Regions from separate parts of the Peribacillus sp. TH16 genome, predicted to be linked through region 1. Evidence: riboswitches for the same ligand, from Rfam matches in the RefSeq annotation. Region 1 holds a riboswitch; each other region holds the start of a gene.

Region 1 (7,032 bases):
CCGGATGTGCATTTAACATGCCACGGAAAGCCGTTTTTTCATCAATGCCCAATGCTTCTGCAACGGCCAAAGCAAGGGATGCGTTATCCGGGAATACCATATAGTCGAATTCGCGTAAAAAGTCTTCCGAAATTCTTGAATTATCAGCAACAATTACTTTCGAATTACGTTTCTTTGCAATTTGTTTGAAAAATTCCAAATATTCACTTTCGATGGTTATTAAATGCCCATTATAGGGAATAGTTGCTGTAAAGGCTTGTGCAACCTCATCCAATGTTGGTCCCATGACATCCATATGATCCTCTAGTACATTTACGATAACTCCGATGTTGGCTTGAATCATTTTATTTTGGAAGATTAGTTGATAGTCAGGCTGTACAGCCATACATTCACAAACTAGTGCTTCTGTTCCTAAATCGGCAACTTCTTTAACTACACGGCGTTGCTCTCCAATATTCGGTCCCTCTGGACGGCGTTTAATCGGTTTTTCTTTGTCCGTAAACCAATAGATCATTCTTGCTGATGTTCCGGTTGTTTTACCTACTGTTTTGTACTTAGCTTCCTGAATCACACCTGTAATTAGACGCGTTACAGTCGATTTCCCTCGAATCCCATTCACATTCACACGTACCGGGATGGAGTCGAGACGCTTCTGATGGCGTTTTTGTTCGAAAATGCCATAGCCAAGCAAAAAGATCGCACAAATAAATATTGGTGCCATTTTTTAACCTCTCTTTTTTTCAAATATTTGAATTACTGAATACACACTACATGATTTTAAACTTAAGAAGCAAGGGTCAAAAATTCTATCGCAATATAGTTATTATTGTATTTTACAAATAAATGTATATATAAGTGTAATAGTATCTAAATGATTAAATGTTTTATGAGACCAAAGATATGGGTGGAAATCCAGTAAAACCTTGGTTTATTTACACTAAAATATGGAAAGTGTAAATAAATACTCATTTTGAATAGCATAAAAATAGTTTCGTGAGTATTTGAACCCAATTCTTAATGGCTATATTTGTATAATTAATTGTTTCTGAAAGTGAGGTTTATTACAGTTTAATAATTGTTTATACCCATTTATTTGACTTCTACGTAACAATAATCATGCATTTGTCATTCTATGTAAGAGATTGCATCTATCGACTCAAATAGTTGTACTCTTTTGAATATGAACAAAGATGAGTAAAAGAACACCCCTCTTTTTTTTATGATTTTCGGTTTTTTAGATGAGAAATACCCATGGGGCTATAGTGTGACTTCTTTCTTTGAAATGAAATAAACTAAATTCAAGCAAATTTTTTTGGAAAAATGCCTAGTTTCTTCTATTAATATAGTGTAAATAGAAGAATGAAAAGAAAAAAAGCTCAGAAGGATATCTGAGCTTTCCGTTTGTATTTTTTAGAATAATAGAATGGGTAAGAAATCTCCGCTAGTTATGGAGTATTCGTAATTTGTGGGAAAGGAGCCACGACGAAAGTAGCTGATTCTGGATTAATTAAGGTTAACTGGATTTCTTTCTGTCAGAAATCTCAGGATTGGAGTCCTTTTTACCACCATCAATAACATAAAGCTTAGGAGCTAATCTCGCTTTTTTTCCTTGTTTTTCAGAATTCATCTTCATATAATTTTCGTATTCTTTGCGAAAGAACTCGTCCGTTTCTCGTTCTAGGGCTTTCCGTTCGTTAAACTCTGCTATGAATTTGAAAAAACGTTTCATATGAATTCCTCCTTTTGGGGTTAAAAAAGTCTTAGTTTAATAGTAACATAGGTTTGGTGAAACTTAGCCCTTTTTTACAATAATGGAGAGAAAAGTACGTTTTATTAGTTATTTGGTTGTGTTTTATTCACTCTTGAAAGAATAATACTAAAGAACCTTCTTGAGAAGAAGTTCCTATGCAATTGGTTGAAATGGATGCTTGGATCATGAGCGTTTGATACTGGAACTTGCCAGTAAGTAGGTGAAGTGGAAGTAGATGATACTATTAATTTTAGTGGTAAAAAAATATTCCTGTAGTTATATATATTATACACTAAATATTCTGAAAATAAATCAAAATGTTTTTTGATACGTGCCTGAATCCATTTGTTTTTTATTAATGTGTCTAGTAATATATTCCCCAAATTAACGAAAACGAAACACATTCTATAAAAGAGACATTAGGGAAATAGAAGGTGGGAAAAGAAAAGAAAAAAAGCAATTTCCCGCGTGCAACACGCAGGAAATTGCTAGTATCATAATTGGAACTTTTTAACCTGGTCAGTTAGCTGCTCAGCAGCAGAGGCGAGCTCACGGGCATGATTAGTGATTTCATCCATCGAAGAGCTGGATTGCTGGGCGGAGGCGGAGACTTGTTCAATACCTGCCGCAGACTCTTCAGACACGGCTGCGATGTCTTCGATAGCTTGATTGATTTTTATACTATTGGTAGTGATATAGTTTAAGTCATTTGTAATATGCTGTACTTTTGTACCCATGTTCCCGACTGAATTATTAATTGTTTCAAATGTTTGGCCGGTGAGGGTAATCTGTCTCGTACCTGCATCTACCTGTGTGTATCCATCTTCTAAAGAGTGGACGACGGTTTTTGAACCAGTTTGGATAGCTGTGACAATATTTGTGATATCCCCAACTGAATGTGTGACCTCTTCTGCGAGTTTTCGTACTTCTTCTGCAACGACGGCGAAGCCCTTTCCATGTTCGCCGGCTCGTGCAGCTTCTATAGCCGCATTTAAGGCCAATAAATTGGTTTGATTGGAAATATCCTTGATGACCTGTACAAGCTGTGAGATTTCCTTTGATTGTGAGTCAAGTCCTTTCACTTGTTCGACAGCATTTTTGACAATCTCATCAATCATTTTCATTTGTTGGACCGAGTTACGCATTAATATGATTCCTTCCTTGGTCAAGGATAGAATCTCGGTGGAGCTTTGGGAAACTTCTTCCCCGCAAGAATAGGCCTGCTGGATCTTTCTGGTGAACTCTTCCATCATATGGACCATATCAGCTGCTCGGTGGGCTTGAGACTCTGAACCTTCCGATAGCTCGAACATGGTAGTCGCAATCTGTCTGCTGCCTTGTTGGACCTCATTTGCTGATTGAGTTAAGTCTTCGCTTTGGTTCGAAACGGATTCAGATACAACTAGCATTTTTTCGATAGTATCACTAAGGTTTTTCTGCATCTGGTTGGAGGACAGAGTTAATTCTCCAATTTCATCATTTGATTTTTGCTCTAAAGGTTCATGGTTCAGCTCACCTTTCGCCACTACTTTCATTCTGTCCCTAATTTTAAGGAGAGGTTTTGTAATAATATTGGCTGTTACAAGCGCAAGCAGAAGGCCTATGATGACAGCGGCAATGGATATAATGATACTAGTCGTTTTAACTGATTCTCCACTTGCGATGACGATTTCTCCGGAAGCGACAATTGATTTCTCGCGTTCGGAAGCTAGCTCCCTAAACCCATCCATCAATTCATTGCTTATTGGTGCAACTTCATCCTTTAGTATTTCTTTAGCGCGTTCTTCATTTCCTTGATCATATTGTGTAAATACGCGGTCAATAATAATCGTTCTCCAATCCACGCTTTTCTGAATCAATTCCTTCATTTTGTCAGAATCACTTAGGGATAAAAGATCCTCCTGAATGACTTTGCTTTCTTCGGTATATTTTAAGAACCTCTCTTTATTACTTTCGTCGCCAAATAGAATATAGCCTCTCGCGAGTGCGCTTCTTTGTGCAAGATTATTGAGTAGTTGTTCTTCATCAATAAGAACCGGTAATTCATGTTTAATAATATCTTTGGAATGCACAAGTGACTTATTGCTACTATAGATATTAAATGCTCCTAAGATGATACACAAAGATATAATGAGTGAAAATGCCACCAATATCTTTCCTTTAATACTTCTCACGTTAATGGACCCCTTTTGCTATATTTTTTGTTTACCCTTTTTTATCGGAAAAATAATAGGATATTTAAGGAGGTAAGGGAAGATATGTTGTATAACAAACTTTATCATTCGGTCTTATAATCAGTTTGATATAAACTTCTTGATTTCTTTTCATATTCAAGTTACTATTAATTTGGAAAATTATAATATTCCGCTAGGCGGAAGAGGTTCTAGCTACCCTCTCAAAAAAACTAAGGAGAAACAGTACTCTATTCTTAGGGTGCTGTTTTTTTCCGTAAAAAGGAGTTTTATAGAAATGATGAAGAAGGAAAAGGCAGTGGTTGTGTTTAGCGGGGGACAGGATAGTACGACGTGTTTGTTCTGGGCAATGGAGCGATTTGAGAAAGTAGAAGCGGTTACGTTTGATTATAATCAGCGGCACAGCTTGGAAATCGAATGCGCGCAAAAGATTGCTAAGGAACTGGGCATTACCCATCATATTCTGGATATGTCGCTGTTGAACCAACTAGCGCCGAATGCGTTAACGCGAAGTGATATCGCAGTAGAGGACGGAGAAGACGGGGAACTGCCGTCAACGTTTGTACCAGGGCGGAATTTGCTGTTCCTTTCGTTTGCCGGTGTATTGGCAAGCCAAATTGGGGCTAAGCATATTGTCACTGGTGTCTGCGAGACGGATTTCAGCGGATATCCAGACTGTCGCGATGTATTCATTAAATCGTTGAACGTGACCTTGAATTTGTCGATGGACCAGTCATTTGTGATTGATACGCCGCTTATGTGGCTGAATAAAGAGGAAACATGGGAGCTTGCGGATCAGCTTGGCGCATTTGATTTCGTCCGTGAGAAGACTCTGACTTGTTATAACGGGATTATATCCGACGGCTGTGGTGAGTGTCCGGCATGTAAGCTTCGGAAAAAAGGGTTGGATGACTATGTAAGCAGACGGCAGGTGCTTAAATAATGTACGGTTTTACTATCGTGGATAAGCTTCAAAAAATAGATAAAGATATTCAGCGGAATCAATTAAACTACTCAAGTAAGCGGGTCATGGTCAGCAAGGAATTCACCTTTGATGCCGCGCACCATCTTCATGACTATGAAGGCAAATGCAAGAACTTGCATGGCCACACGTATAGGGTCATTTTCGGATTGAGCGGATATACGGATTCACGCGGTTTGATGATAGATTTTGGTGACATCAAAGAAATTTGGAAAAATGAGATTGAAATACACCTTGATCATCGTTATTTGAATGAAACATTGCCGCTCATGAATACAACAGCTGAAAATATGGTTGTCTGGATTTATGAAAAAATGGCCGAAGCCCTTTTAACCAAGAATTATGAGGGTGCTAGAGTCGAATTTGTTCGTCTATATGAAACTCCGACGAGTTATGCTGAAGCTAGACGGGAGTGGATGGAAAGTGAGTAAGCTGCCTGTTATGGAAATCTTCGGCCCGACAATACAAGGGGAGGGCATGGTCATCGGACAAAAGACCATGTTTGTTCGGACGGCAGGATGCGATTATTCTTGTGCCTGGTGTGATTCCGCGTTTACTTGGGACGGGACTGGTAAGGAAGATACAGTTCAAATGACTGCCGAAGATATATGGGATGAGCTGAAGCGAATTGGCGGTGAGGGCTTTTCCTTCGTTACAATATCAGGTGGAAATCCAGCACTGCTGAAAAATCTAGATGGCTTGATAGCAATTTTAAAAGATAATGGAATGAAAACCGGCGTGGAAACACAGGGAAGCCGTTGGCAGGATTGGTTTCTCGATATTGATGAACTGACTATTTCACCTAAGCCACCGAGTTCTAGGATGAACACGGACTTTGAGGTGCTTGATCGAATAATATCTAATCTTGCCAATCGACATCCCGATAATCATGTCTCGTTGAAGGTTGTAATCTTTGATGATGAAGATTATCAGTATGCGAAAAACGTACATTTCCGGTACCCGGATATTCCTTTTTATTTGCAGGTTGGCAATGATGACAGCAGGACGGCTAATGATCAGCAGCTGATTAGCGGACTTTTGAAAAAATATGAAGAGCTAATTGATAAAGTAATAGCTGATGATGAACTTAGAAATGTGAAAGTGCTGCCGCAGCTGCATACGTATATATGGGGAAATAAGCGGGGAGTGTAAAGGAAGAGAGTAAGAAGCAGTGTGATGCGCAAGATCAATCACACTGCTTTTTTATGCGGACAATAAACTAAATACCACTATTATACCTCCTGAATGTGTGTAGCCTTGAAAGCCGTTGTGTATTTAAGGCCATATCCTAAAAAACGATCCATTCCAATATGAGCCGTCCAAATTAAACCTACCATTAAAATTGTATCCTGGTTTAGAGAAACAGCTAGTAAAATGATGAGTATTGATATTGTATAAGTATGAAACAAGTTATAAACCTTGGCACCAATTTGATTATTGATTAGATAGGCTAACATAGAAATGTCAGGTGTTAATAGTAATAAAAGGAAAATCAACCAGCTAAATTCATTTATTGAATAGATATAAATTATCGCTATAAGAACTATAAGCCCTTCAGAATGTATTAATTTTTTCACCATATTTAAGCCTCCTAATCTTTATTAACCATTGGTCAATGTATGTGCAAAAAATTATACAATACTCTTCATAATATTTTTAACGTGAAAATTAGCTAAGCTTTTTACATCTTGATATGAAAGTTGTGTATTAATATAAAATGTTATAAAGCCGTGGAGCGAAAGGAAAATAGACCATATTGATGCAGGGTTTAGTTTATTTTCTGTAAGGTCAGTCAGAGAACTGATTAGTTTTTCATATGTTTTATTAGAATCAAGTTGAAGTAAATGTTGAATTTCTTTTTCTTTAGATAAAAACATGATTGCATAATGATTTTGCTGGGTTAACCCAAACTCTATAAAGCATAGTAATATCTTCTCTATTTTTTGAGAAGCATTATTTTCAGTTAGGATGATATCATCTATTTTATTATTCAATAGAGAAAAATCCGTTTTTACCAAACTATAAAATATTTCGGCCTTATTTTTAAAATGATAATAAATGGCGCCATGACTACAATCTAATGTTTTAGCTAATTGCCGCATTGAAAC
Region 2 (7,032 bases), on a different contig from region 1:
TTTCGGAAGCTAAGGCAGGCAACCTCGCCAATGTTGATGTCTTCCATAAATATGGCCGTGACATATTGCGGAGTGAGCCCGATGGGGTAAAGGAAAATAACCTGGATGAACTACCGGAGTTCTAACTATTTGAAGAAGCTGCCTCACGTATGGGCAGTTTTTTCTGTCAGGGGGGTTAAACAAAAAGGAACCAGCATAGTAGCTGGTTCTCCTTAATTCCAGTTCGTCTTGAGGATGCTTTACAGCTCTGCTTTAAAAATTGCAGAGTTATTTGAAGTATGGTCTACCTAAAACGTCTCTCACCATCATTTTATTTTTCATACCGATAGGATTCAGAGATTTCGAGCAGTTGGCCACAGGATTCCACCACTTCGATGATTTCTATCCAGGACATGTCCAACCCAAGTTCATTAGCATGAGAAATCTTATCCCGTAATTTTCGAATGGCATTCGCATCTTTCTTTCCTTTACTTTTAGAAGGAATTTGGAAGAAGAACCTCAATTCCTGATCTTTATGAATGATATCGAATTTATCACTGATTTGCAGACACTCTATTAAATTGATATCCTCATTTTTATCGATTCTCCTCCTATATAATTCGGTAGCCTTTTCTAAACGATCTCCGCTGATCATTGGATACCAACTGTCATCCCCGAATTTATCCATGATGATATCGCTCATCCTCATTTCCAAAAGGGTAATATATCCAAAAATCAGCATTCTGATTGGAGGCTTTTGAAGGTCAGCGTGGGTAATCAACTTTTTAATTGAATTATTCTCTAACACGAACACCCTCGTTTTATTCTTAAAAATATGAAGAAGTTGAATCAAAGGGGTTGAGTCCGAAACCAATTCTCTTGGTGTAAAACATTTCAAATACTCCGCAATCTTACCTTCACCAAGTTCTTGCCTTTCGATATATCCGATAATTTCCCCTTGATCCTCTACCGCCAATATATCGAAATTCTTTTTTTCCAATTCTTTTTGTATCCCCAGTGCTAAATCGTTTTTATGGCAAAACTCAAGTTCCTGGGCAATGCTCTTAACCGTGATATTTTCTTCATAAAGAGTTTTAAGACTGAGGTAACTGCTATTGTTTTTTTTATAGCTTTCATTGAACATCTTTTACCCTCCACTTACGAACTTTCTGAACGATTTGCCTATGCGCCATGTTGAACAAACCTCCCCTAATTAGACCGTTAATTTACATCTGCGGTCAACTTTTCAGAAGAAAATGGGAGCAAACCTATTCGGAACAAGTTAAAAGCTTATAACTAAAAACCCAGTAATAAAAAGGGAACAGGTAATGTCTCTCGTTATCAACAAATAAAGTCCACCCAAGTGGACTCATTTCCATTCTATGTGGTTCTTTTTGGTACGATAAATCAAAATCCATCAACTGCCTTACCTACTGCTGCTTCCTCATTCTGCTCTTCTTCCCATGCCTTACAAACATCAACCCAATCCTTTGCTCCTGAATATTCAAATAATTCAGCGAGTTTAAGTTCTATTGCAGAGTTCGCACTTCCGCATGCTGGGAATAAAGACTCAAAGCGCTTCATCGACACATCAAGGAAAACATCTAGGTCATTTGCCAACCCAAACGGGCAGACTCCTCCAATGGCATGACCAGTCTGCTCAAGCACATCCTCAGCTGACAGCATTCGTGCCTTGAAACCGAACGTCTGACGAAATTTCTTATTATCCACTTTTGCGTCCCCTGCGGCAACAACCAAAATCGCATGCTCACCTTCCCCCTTAAAGGAAAGAGTCTTAGCAATTCGCGCTGGAATAACACCGATGGTTTCTGCTGCTTCAATCACCGTAGCACTCGATGTTTCGAACTCCATTACATCGCCTTCCCGATTCCATTTTTTAAAATGGCTCTTGACACTCTCGATCGACATATTATATCCACTCCTTTGAAGTACATGTAAAAATAATATCATCCTTTATTGCAATAAATCAAAATCATTGAGACATCCACAGCTTGAAACCTTATTATTTTGAAACCATTCTTTACAAATTGACGAAACAAGCTTACATGGGATACTATTAATCATTGGGCAAACGCCTAACCGTGGTTCGTAACCATCCCACGATAAAAAACTAGGGAGAGATTAAAATGAATGTTCGTACACTTGTGATAAACGGGTTATTGGCTGCCTTGTATGTGGCGGTCTCATTGGTGTTTAAACCAATAGCTTTTGAGATGTTTCAATTTCGTGTACCGGAAATGTTGAATCATCTGATTGTATTCAATAAAAAATATATCTACGGCATAGTGGGCGGCGTTTTCATATCGAATCTGCTCTTTTCGCCGATGGTGCCGTATGATTTGATTTTTGGGGTAGGGCAATCCGTGCTCGCCTTATTGCTTGTCATTTTTGTATCTCGGTTCATAAAAAGCATTAAAGGACGAATGATCGCCACGATTATCTTTTTCACATTCACAATGTTTTTAATTGCAATTGAACTGAACCTTGCCTTTGGCTTACCTTTCTGGTTTAGCTGGATGACCACGGCTGTCGGTGAGTGCGTTGTCCTCTTGATTGGTGCGCCAATCATTTATGGAATGAACAAAAGAATTCAGTTTGAAAAGTGGCTATAAAGGAATCTTTGCGTCGTTAGCCCACTATAATGGAAAAGAGCTGTCTGCTTCATGCGGAAGCTCTTTTTTTCACCATTGAACCTGAAGATGATAAACTATTAGAATGAATGGTGGTGACCTTTTGAAAAAAATACTGACCTTAATCGGTCTACTGGTAATAGTAATATTTATCGTTTCCAATGCAGAATTGTTCACCATGGTTTGGAAAAGTGATTTGGATTCAGTTATAACCATATTGACAGAAAACCTTTTGCTTACTTTTGTTGTGACATTTGTGTTGATGATTGTCCAAAATTCTTTTACCATTATACCCTTAATTTTACTCCTAACCATCAATGTCGCGATATTTGGATTCATATATGGGTACCTATGGAGTTGGGTTACAAGTGTCGTTGCATCAGGATTCATTTTTTATGCAGCCAGGAACTGGTTTCAGGCACCTCTCTTAAAGAAAATGGGCCCAAAATGGAAAGAATCCGTTGTAGAGCATGGCTTTATGTACGTGTTTACCGGAAGGATATTCCCACTCATACCAACAAGTTTAATTAACTTGGCAGCAGGAGTCAGTTCTGTAACCTTCAAGGATTTTTTATTAGCGACCGCACTCGGCAATCTTATATACTTTTTCTTTCTATCCTTAATCCCTTATGGTCTCCTATCTGTGGAAATGAACCAATATACACTAGCTGTACTCGCCTTCCTCTTCTTACTATTTTTCCTTATCTATAAACGCTTTAAGAAGAAAAAGAAAGTAACCTTCTTCAGGAAAAACAGGTGACTGTTAGGGTTCCTGTTTTTTTATTTATGATTCTGCATATATTTTTCTTTGATAGTTTGTTAAAATGTGTATGTATTTTTAACCTTTGAAATGTCGTAAATCAGGGAGAATCTCCATGTCCAAACGCTCCATTTTAGTACTATATATCCTATTTGGGATTCTTACACTAGTCGTGTTCGACTACTTTTTAACTACTAATATTGAAAACAAAGAGATCTTTATTCAACTCCAAAGAGCAGAAGGAATTGTTTTTCTTTTATCAATAGGCTTGATTTTATTTCTTTATTTGGCTAAAAGAGAAAAATTCAAGCAATTAAAAGAAGAGGAACAGCGTCGTCGCACGCTCATTAATTCAATGGTAGACTTCGTTAACTTCAAGGATGGAGATGGCCGATGGCTTGAATCCAACACCTTTGGTCTGCAATTATTTCAATTGGAACATGTAGACTATAAGGGAAAAAAAGACAGTGAGCTCGCAGAATACTCCGAATTTTATAAAGAGTCGTTAATCTACTGTGAAATTTCAGATGAAGAAACGTGGATAAAAAAGGAGATTACGCGGTGTGAGGAAATCATCCCGCTACCCAACGGCAATCATAAGACCTTTGATACCATCAAAGTTCCTTTGTTCTTTGAAGATGGTTCCCGAAAAGGATTAGTGGTCATTGGCAGGGATATTTCTGAAAGAGTTGTCGCAGAAAATCAATTATTTGAGAGTGAACAGCGCTATAAATCATTGTTCGAACACAACCCTTATCCGATGCTGATGCTTGATTTAACCGGAATAATTACCACCGTCAATCCAAGGTTTGAAACAGTTACAGGCTTTCATCAAGAAGAAATCCAAGGTGCCTCTTTTATTGAGTTAAACTTTTCCGCAGAAGATGAAGAACTGATTCGTACATCCTGTCAATACGTCGTCGAAAACCAAAAGGGGATAAAAAAAGGAAAAGATATAGAGTTTCTCACGAAATACGGGGAGTCTCTTTTACTTTCATGTACATTTGTCCCGATGCTTATTGGAAATGAATTAGTCGGAATTATTACCTATGCTAAAGATGTAACTCAAATCCGAGAAACGGAAGCACGCTTAAGAAGAACCGAAAAGTTGTCAATAGTCGGTGAACTTGCTGCCAGTGTAGCACACGAAGTACGTAACCCATTAACTTCTTTAAAAGGATTCGTCCAGTTACTTAAAAAGAGCGACCACCCCTTTGAACAATACTACACTATTATGCTCAGTGAATTAGACCGAATCAATCTGATTGTAAGCGAATTACTTGTTCTTGCAAAACCTCAGGAACTCCCATTCAGTAAACACCAAATTATTGGACTGATGGATGAAGTCAAAACCTTGCTTAAACCAGAGGCAGACTCATATTCTACAAAAATATCGATAGATGTAAAAAATGAAATCCCGCTTCTTTCATGTGAGGCAAATCAGCTCAAACAAGTGTTTATAAACATGATTAAGAACTCTATGGAGGCCTCCGCCGATCACATTTGGATTGATTTCGAGCAAATAGACAATACCCTTTCCATAACCATCAGGGATAATGGAAGTGGAATCGAAAAAAATCGTTTGAAACATCTAGGAGAACCTTTTTATTCATCTAAAGAAAGAGGAACGGGTCTAGGATTGACCGTTAGCTGCCGAATTATTGAGGCGCACAGAGGAAAGGTTCGTTTTAACAGCGAGCTAAATCATGGAACCGAAGTCAAAATTGTTTTACCAATATAAATTTCAGGACAAGCCTATTAAATCTTGTCCTTTTTTGTAGTCTAAAAAAAGACCCCCTTCAAATTTTTTGAAACAGTCCCTTGGTAATATTAAAAAAGAGAGAGAACGAATTTCTTTATTTTCCCCAAAAATGGGATGGATTCTGTTGATTGATTATCCATCGGCATCATCTGGCTACCTCTGTTATTGGATTTAAGGTTTTCCGATTTACTAGATGTACTCATTTGTGTTGCTCCAACTACTGCCTCTTTTTCAGTTTTGGCATCATCTACAGTTTCTTCCTCATCCATGTCTACATCGATATCTTTATCGAAAACAAGGACGTAGGTATGTCGTGCTCCATCTTTTGAGACTGTAACTGAAATTGCAGTCTTAGCTTTATTCTTAATCGTTACGGTTTTACTGCTTTCACCGTCATATTTTATCGTAGCTCCACTTGCGCTAGCTATAGCTTCAATTTGGACTGAGGTAATATCCTTATCGACTTCGATATGATATGTATGCTCATCAGAATCAAAAGATTTGTTCCACGTTCCTTTTGATACTGTCAAAGTGTTCAACACTGGTGTGTTATTGCCTTCTTCACCTACGGACCCAGCTGAAATTGCCTTTTTAACAGAATCCGATAAGGGTTTTTGTGTGGAAATGCTTGCAATCTGCTGTGCTTTAGGTGCTTGGCTACTTAGCACTTGACCTTTGGATAAATCCGAAGGAGTTGATGATGGTTTGTCACCGTTATCGGAGGAAGGTTGAGTTTTACTTGTTCCCGTTGAAGATTCCTTTTTAGCTTCATCTCCTTTAGAGGTATCCTTATCTTCGGTTCTCTTTGCTTTAGCTGCAGCCCTTGTAATCGTAAGCGTGTATGTTTTTTTATCTCCATTTTCTGCTGCAACGACAATCTTCACCGTTGTCTTACCAACTGGAAGGTTCACCTTTACTCCTTTACTCGTTGCATCTATTCCATTTACGTTTACCCTTGCAGTACTGTCACTCACTGTTGGAGCCACCGTAATGGTATTGACTTTATTCGCCAAAGAAACCTTATAAGCTGTTACAGACGCATCAAATGTGAAAGAACCTTTTGATAATCCAATCGCAGTTAAAAGGTTGTCATCGCTTTCCAATTTATCAACCTGGATGGTATAGGTAGTCGTTTCATTTATCCCATCACTGACCGTGATCGTGAACGTATTCTTACCAGTTTGAAGAGAAAAATCCTCAGCCTTCCCATTTGTCAGTTGTATACCATTCACTGATACGGTAGCAGTCTCACTGGAACTCTCAGCAAGTAAGCTGATTTTTTTAACATTCTTCCCTACTGTTGCACTATACTCTAAAACATCGGCAGAAAACTGTTGATTCAATGTTATACCATCTATTTCGAGCTTAGATAGAGTATTTACCGTTTGGGCCTCTCCCTGTGTGACCGCTGTATCCTCCGTAGCCTCTGCTGTAGGCATATAAGTGAACGTTCCCATTCCCACAAGAGAACCGACCAAGATCACCTTCACACCTTTTTCTTTAAACCTTTTCTTTAACAACGCCTATCCCCCCTATTATTCCTGCAAATGTGGTAGGGTCAGGTTAACAAAGAAACCTTAATTATTTCTTAATGTGGGAACGACTAAATGGATGACATTTCCTGACGGATCCTTTGTTACAACAGCTTCTTTCTCCTGGTTTATAAATGATCCTAATTGCTGTAATCGCTCTACTGTGTTTTTTCGTGCCTCTTCACTTGGTAAAATAAGCGTGAACGATTTCAGTCCTACACTTGTTGCCTCCGGTGCAGGAGCCCCGACTCCATTCCATGTATTAAGGCCAATGTGATGATGGTAGTTGCCTGTAGAGACAAATAGGGCTTGCCCTCCATATCGTACAACAATTTCAAAGCCTAGTCC
Region 3 (7,032 bases), on a different contig from region 1:
GTTCCAAGATAAAAAAATATTTATAACCGCTCTTAAACATGTTTCCCTTGATGTGAGAAGAGGCCAGATTGTCGGATTGCTTGGAGAAAACGGGGCAGGAAAGACAACCTTGCTGCGTTCTATTGCCACACTTTTGACTCCAACAGATGGATATATCAAAGTTGCCGGATTTGATACTTTGGATAACCCGAATGAAATTAAGAAAAGAATCGGCGTCTTGTTCGGTGGTGAAACCGGTTTATATGACCGCTTAACCACACGTGAAAACCTCGCTTACTTCGCCACACTTTACGGATTAAGCAAGCACGAAACAAAAGTACGGATTGAAGAGCTCGCTGTCATGTTCGGGATGAAAGATTATCTCGACCGAAAAGTTGGAGGATTCTCCAAAGGTATGCGTCAAAAGGTCGCCATATCACGTACGCTAATTCATGATCCTGACATCATACTTTTCGATGAGCCGACGACAGGACTTGATATCACTTCATCTAATGTATTTCGCCAGCTTGTTCTTCAACTGAAACAGCAGGGTAAAACGATTATCTTCTCAAGCCATATCATGGAAGAGGTTACTTTACTCTGTGACTCCGTAGCAATGATGCATAAAGGGGAACTGATTTATAAAGGAAAGCTTGAGTCTCTTTATATAGAAGAAAATAGTCGTGACCTGAATTATATTTTCATGTCCAAACTTGTAAGGGGGAACCAATCTCATGTTTCTTAATATGTATGTGAAAGAAATGAAGGAAGCTTTAAGAGATCGTCGCACATTGATTTTGAGTGTATTCCTACCTATTCTCTTATTGACTGGGTTAACACTATTTTACGAAAGTTTGATGACCACAGATGAGAATGAAACCTATACCCTGGCAGTCGATCCGTCATTCAGCAAAGACGGCAAAGCCTTGCTTAGTGATTTTCCACAAATCGAAGTCAAATCATTCGATAACCCGACCAAAGCCATAGAAGAAGGCAAAGCCGCTGCAGCCCTGCAAGTAAGCGACGGTTTCATGGAACAAATTAAAAAGGGCGAACAAGTCACGTTCAGCCTCTCCGGTGACACGTATAGCCAAGATAGTTCTTTCGCCCTTTCACAGGTCGAGTCAGCTTTAACACTTTTTGAAAAGCAAATCATTCAAGAACGGCTGCAAAACATCAATACTGACTCTAGTCTGATTAGTCCGCTGCAAGTCAACATCAAGGAAGTGGGCCTTGATACCGATAACGGGGCGTCACTGAGCATTCTTTCAATCTTTTTACCGATGATTATCACGATGGCCATCAGCACTGGGGCCTACCCGCTTGCCTCTGACTTATTTGCAGGAGAAAAAGACCGCAAAACGATGGAAGCCCTGCTAATGACTCCCGTCAGCCGTGGGAAAATCCTTGTAGCCAAATGGCTTACAATTTCATCCATCGGGGCGCTTGCAGGAATTGTCTCTATTCTAGTAGTCACCTTGGAGCTCATTTTTCTAACGGAAGAACTTAGAAAAGGATTTGATTTCGGTAACGACCTATGGATGATCCTCCCTACTGCCCTATTGATTACGGTATTATTTTCAATGTTCATGGGGGCTTTGCAAATGTCAGCTAGCATTATATCCAAGACCGTCAAGGAATCCCAAAACTATATATCACCGATAACAATGCTCGTCATTATGCCTGCACTATTCTTAGGCGGAACAGGCTTACATGAATTAACAACCAAACACTTCTTGATTCCAATTTTCAATATTTTTGCTCTCTTTAAAGAATTGATTTATGGCGTGATTGATTATCAAAACATCTTCCTTACAGCCAGTAGCCTCATTGTCTCAATTGCTTTATTCTTTGCTGTATCTAGGATTTTATTTTTGAAGGATAAATGGGTATTGAATTAAAGTAGACGCGCTGAACTCTCAGCGCGTCTTTTACCTGGCGAGATTTTTGATTTACAGTAAAAAACCTCCTTTTCAAGGAGGTTTCTAAAATCTCATTCTCAAAAAAACTCGTGATATAAAGCCTGAATTGCCGTCTCTTCACTATGACCTTTTACACCGAACATCATGCTCACCTCAGAAGAGCCTTGGTTGATCATTTCGATGTTGACCTTAGCTTCAGCCAGCGCTTTTGATGCTCTTGCCGTTGTACCCACATTATGACGCATGCCTTCCCCGACAACCATAATTAACGCAAGGTTATGTTCCACAATCACTTCATCAGCATGAAGCTCCTGCTTAATGCGCGAAACGATCTTCTTCTCAGCTTCCTCTGTCATTTGATCCTGCCTTAGTATAAGCGTCACATCATCAATACCGGATGGAATATGCTCATATGAAACCCCGTAATCTTCAAGGATATGAAGCAGTTTGCGTCCAAATCCGACTTCACGGTTCATCAAGTATTTACTAATGTAAATACTGCAAAACCCTTTGTCACTCGCAATCCCAATAACCGGGCCATTCGTATTATCGCGTGTGCTCACAATACGCGTCCCCTGAGCCGCTGGGTTATTCGTGTTTTGGATATGAACAGGAATTCCGGCACGAAATGCAGGAATTAAAGCCTCGTCATGGAACACCGAGAAACCAGCATAAGAAAGCTCACGCATTTCGCGATACGTTAACTCTCGGATCCCCTTTGGATTGGAAACCACGTTTGGATTCACAGCGAAAACGGCATCCACATCTGTAAAATTCTCATACAATTCGGCCTTAACCCCATTGGCAAGAATCGAACCCGTAATATCCGAACCACTCCTTGAGAACGTTAAAACATCGCCATCTAACGTGTAACCGAAGAACCCTGGGAATACTACAATTCCCGGCTCATCACGTAGAGCATATAACCGCTCATATGATTCGGGCAGCACTTTAGTGTATCCATCTTCATCCTTTACAATCAAGCCAGCTTTCTTCGGATCCATATACTGCGCCTCTACCCCACGGCTTTGAAAATAAGCCGCAACCAGCTTCGCATTATTATCTTCACCGCTTGCCTTTAAAGCATCCATATAACGCTTCGGATTATTTTGATCTGCACGTAACAACGTGTGCAAATCTTCACGAATCTCTTTAATGACATCCTCTGAAATATCTAATTCTTCAGCAATACTCGCATACCGAGTGACCACATCTTCTATCAAGAGCTGGCCATTCTCACCGCGCAGTTGCTGTTCGGCAACTTCAATCAATAAATCCGTCACCTTTATATCATCGGAATTGCGTTTCCCTGGAGCCGAAACAACAACAATCTTCCTCTCTGGATCAGAAACCACAATTTCGAATACTTTTTTTAACTGTTCACCTGACGCAAGTGAACTCCCGCCAAACTTCGCAACTTTCATCCCGACATCCCCTATTTTTAAAAATATTCTGTCAAAATCAACTCTCCCTATTATTACGTGTTTTGACAAAACAATCAAGAGTTAATTCCGTTTCACAAGGACATTTGTGTTTTCAATAAAGACAAAGTCGATAAAATTATTGAATGAGGATGCAGAAAAACGTATAATAATCACTCTTCTTTGTAGCACTTTTCACATTTTATACGGTTCATTTACAAAAAAAAACGTCAAAACAAAATACCTAGATTCTGTTTTGACGGGTTAAATTAAATATCTTAGAATCAGTGAATCCCTCGATAGGATTCATCCTGTGTAGCTGTGTTTTTCTGTACTTTTCCCTAACCTAGTAACTGGCGATAACTGCCTAAGAGCACCATTCTTAATGAGCTTTGATTACAGAATGAAGATCCTCTTCTTCTGCATTCGGTGATAGGTACATTGCGTCTGCCAGACAATAGGCTTCGTAACAGTCATTTTTGAAAAATGACCGGAGGGGCTCCAACCGCATAAGAGGCTCCTCTAATGTTTAGCGATTATCTACAGTTTCCGGATACAAGTCGTGATTCATCAAGCGGAAATTCGCCATTTCCTCAAACTTCGTCCCTGGTTTCCCGTAGTTTGTGTATGGATCAATAGAAATTCCGCCCCTAGGTGTGAACTTGCCCCAGACTTCAATATATTTCGGATCCATCAACTCGATTAAATCGTTCATGATGATGTTCATGCAATCTTCGTGGAAATCACCATGGTTGCGGAAGCTGAACAAATAAAGCTTCAAAGACTTGCTTTCGACCATCTTCACACTAGGAATATAGCTAATGTAAATGGTTGCAAAGTCCGGCTGGCCAGTAATTGGACATAGGCTAGTAAACTCCGGACAATTGAACTTGACAAAGTAATCCCGGTTCGGATGCTTGTTATCGAACGACTCCAAAATTTCAGGCGCATAGTCGAATGTATATTTTGTGCCTTGATTCCCAAGTAATGTGATATCTTTTTTTAATTCTTCTTCTTTTCTTCCAGACATAAAAAGTCCTCCTCTTCCACGTTTCACAGGGAGATTCATAAAGTGGGCCTCTATATAACAAAAACCATATCTCCTCAAAGATATGGTTGATTCGCGAAAAATATCAAAGCCATAGTTTTTTTAAGAGGGTGATGCTATGAACCTCTCCCGTTTTTCGGGAAATATTTTAAAATTGTCATAGTAAATATAGAAAAAAATATCTAATCTGTCAATCATACTTTTTTAATTTAGTTTGATTCCTACATGTATTCAGCTTAAAATGTAGAAGAAGTTTATCCTACATGAAGGAAGAGATTAAAGTAATGTGGATCTTTGCAGCACTCATCACCAGTTTGTGTTTCGGAATCAATAACAGCATTTTTAAATGGAGTAGCGGAAAGGGTTACTCAAAGGTACATATCCAATTTTTCTTTTATTTTGTAGCTTTTATTTTGTCCATAATTTATGGAGTACTTGTGGATGGTTTGAACCTGAACTTGCTTTCTATCATGCTAGGTGCAGCAATTGGTGTACTGAACACTAATGGAAATATCCAGATGGCAAGCGCCTTTGAAAAAGGTCCGGCAAGTTTGACATCTCCACTAATTGCAGCGAATGCAATATTCCCCATTCTCTGTGCAGCATTAATTTTTCACGAACATATTTCTTCCTTGCAGTGGAGTGGAATAGCCTGCATGCTTCTCGCTACCTTAGTCATTCAGTATACACCTAATGCTAAAGGTAATCATCAATATTTACCTTGGATTATGCACACTTTATTTTCCATTTTATCTTTTGGTGTGCTCGGCATCTTAATGACGACATCAACACGTCTTCATTTAAACTCCCTTGATATTCTAGTATCAATGTATGGGGGCGGAACTCTTTATCTTCTTTCGGCTTTGGCCTTTAAGAATGAAAAAATCAAGCTACAAGAAGTTAAAATTGGTTCCTTAGTAGGTTTTTTAAGCATCATAGCCTATGGATGTTATTTCTTTGCGTTGAATAGCGGCATCGCAAGCATCATTTTCCCTGTCGTCAGCCTAAATTGTTTAGTGGTCGTATTTGCTGGATGTTATTTATTCAAAGAAAAACTAAAATCCTATCAAATTGCCGGCGTATTTGCAGCCTTAATCGGAATTATCTTAACCAAAATTTGAATAATAAATTTTCTAAAACAACCTGCCTGTTATGCAAACTAGCCAGGTTGTTTTTATTTGGGAAATAGGGTCTGACCCCTACACAACAAACCTTTAACACTGATACAACAATCTTTATGCACATACAAAATCTCGGGAAATGGGGTCTGGCCCCAAAAAGTGTTGACATTTCTTTTTAAATATCAGATAATTATGAATATTAAATCTTCACATTCATTGCTTTCGAAATGTTTGAAAAATATTCATCTTTGGGAATAAAAGAAGTACGTACAATACTCCCATTTAATACTGAATTAAGAAAGGAAAGATGCATAATGGTAAAAGTTACAGTAACAGTTGATTTCCAAGGAAAATCTTATCAAACTAACGTCCTTACTAAACCAGGTACTAATCAAGAAGAAATTTTACAACAAGCCCTTCATCAAGTGGAAAAACAATGGAAAGCATAAAAAAGCAGGCTTCGTTTTAGAAACCTGCTTTTTTTATTACCTTTTCAGATGTAATTTACCTAAATTACTTTTTACATGCACTTATACTAATAAACAAATTAACCCTTTTCAATACTGTTTTATTTATGTACTTCTATTGTTTTATTATCCTAATGCATTTTTTTGAATTTTTTCTATTCGAAGAACCCCTCGATTTCAATCCCCCCACTTTTAATTATTTTTTCCATATGATACTAATATAAAGACGTCAGTTTGTGAACGCTTTTACACTCAATCTGAATAACTAGTAATTTTTAGTATTTTCAATAAAGAAGGAAAGAAAGGTCCCTAAATGAACAGGGCTTTATTAACTATAACTTTTACCATCGAATAAAAAAATGGATTACACAATAAATAATTTTAGAAAAAAAGACAGTCTTTTTAAAGACCGTCTTTTTTTATGTTCCTTTTAAACAAAATCCCTTATTACTGGCATAGAACGTTCTTGCAGGCTATCGGAAAGCAAACTATACGCAACTAACTTCTTCTTGTACTGTTTGACTACATCCACGTGGTCGTTGTAAATGTACACAAGTAACCTAACATCCTTTTTGCCTCTTTTAGTATCAATGACTAATGGGGTCCCACTGTTTTCTGGATGTAAAAACAATTGCTCGTTCCCTGGAAATATATGATTTTTTTTCAAAAATTTAGCTTCATTAAAATAATTAATAACTTGAATTTTATCTTCACCTTCCAAGCGTTTTCCGTCAAAGGTTACGATGCAATTCGCGTCACTAAGTTCTGAATGCAGTTTAAATTTGCTTATAATCCAATTCACTGCATCGGTTGGAAGACAGGTAACTAATAGCTTAACCAAGCTTATGAGAATTGTTAAAATCAAAACAGGCAATGTCATATTTCATCATCTCCGCTAAGTTCTAAATTAATTATTATATCCCTTATTATATCAAAGGGGGCGGACAGTATTTCTTTGAAGATGTGACCGTTCTATTAACGTTTCACTTATTGTGAAACGTTGTACTTAAACAAACGGGTTCTTGAAGAAGGGCACTAAAGATACGAAGACGTAGATTAATGCTTAACCAGTCT

The links. Region 1 has a riboswitch for preQ1 ahead of queC (7-cyano-7-deazaguanine synthase QueC). Riboswitches for the same ligand answer to the same signal wherever they lie in the genome.
Region 2: linked by a shared signal. The riboswitch ahead of JFV29_RS10960 (QueT transporter family protein) and the one ahead of queC (7-cyano-7-deazaguanine synthase QueC) in region 1 are both predicted to bind preQ1.
Region 3: linked by a shared signal. The riboswitch ahead of queF (preQ(1) synthase) and the one ahead of queC (7-cyano-7-deazaguanine synthase QueC) in region 1 are both predicted to bind preQ1.

What each region holds. Positions count from the first base shown of each region.
Region 1 is NZ_JAEKEM010000009.1:1,609,239-1,616,270, reverse strand. Features, by position in the region: gene pgsB (poly-gamma-glutamate synthase PgsB) at 1-721, opposite strand, end outside; gene JFV29_RS21850 (hypothetical protein) at 1,514-1,729, opposite strand; gene JFV29_RS31485 (methyl-accepting chemotaxis protein) at 2,245-3,924, opposite strand; PreQ1 riboswitch class I at 4,122-4,164, shown strand; gene queC (7-cyano-7-deazaguanine synthase QueC) at 4,223-4,885, shown strand; gene queD (6-carboxytetrahydropterin synthase QueD) at 4,885-5,355, shown strand; gene queE (7-carboxy-7-deazaguanine synthase QueE) at 5,348-6,076, shown strand; gene JFV29_RS21825 (DUF4260 domain-containing protein) at 6,157-6,504, opposite strand; gene JFV29_RS21820 (TetR/AcrR family transcriptional regulator) at 6,556-7,032, opposite strand, start outside.
Region 2 is NZ_JAEKEM010000002.1:2,283,546-2,290,577, forward strand. Features, by position in the region: gene JFV29_RS10945 (DUF3892 domain-containing protein) at 1-125, shown strand, start outside; gene JFV29_RS10950 (hypothetical protein) at 311-1,123, opposite strand; gene JFV29_RS10955 (YbaK/EbsC family protein) at 1,387-1,908, opposite strand; PreQ1 riboswitch class I at 2,076-2,120, shown strand; gene JFV29_RS10960 (QueT transporter family protein) at 2,127-2,612, shown strand; gene JFV29_RS10965 (TVP38/TMEM64 family protein) at 2,734-3,390, shown strand; gene JFV29_RS10970 (PAS domain-containing sensor histidine kinase) at 3,506-5,131, shown strand; gene JFV29_RS10975 (cadherin-like beta sandwich domain-containing protein) at 5,221-6,672, opposite strand; gene JFV29_RS10980 (VOC family protein) at 6,730-7,032, opposite strand, start outside.
Region 3 is NZ_JAEKEM010000002.1:2,222,709-2,229,740, forward strand. Features, by position in the region: gene JFV29_RS10680 (ATP-binding cassette domain-containing protein) at 1-724, shown strand, start outside; gene JFV29_RS10685 (ABC transporter permease) at 714-1,880, shown strand; gene JFV29_RS10690 (aspartate kinase) at 1,979-3,325, opposite strand; gene queF (preQ(1) synthase) at 3,852-4,352, opposite strand; PreQ1 riboswitch class I at 4,458-4,503, opposite strand; gene JFV29_RS10700 (DMT family transporter) at 4,634-5,491, shown strand; gene JFV29_RS10705 (BA3454 family stress response protein) at 5,806-5,940, shown strand; gene JFV29_RS10710 (YfmQ family protein) at 6,389-6,838, opposite strand.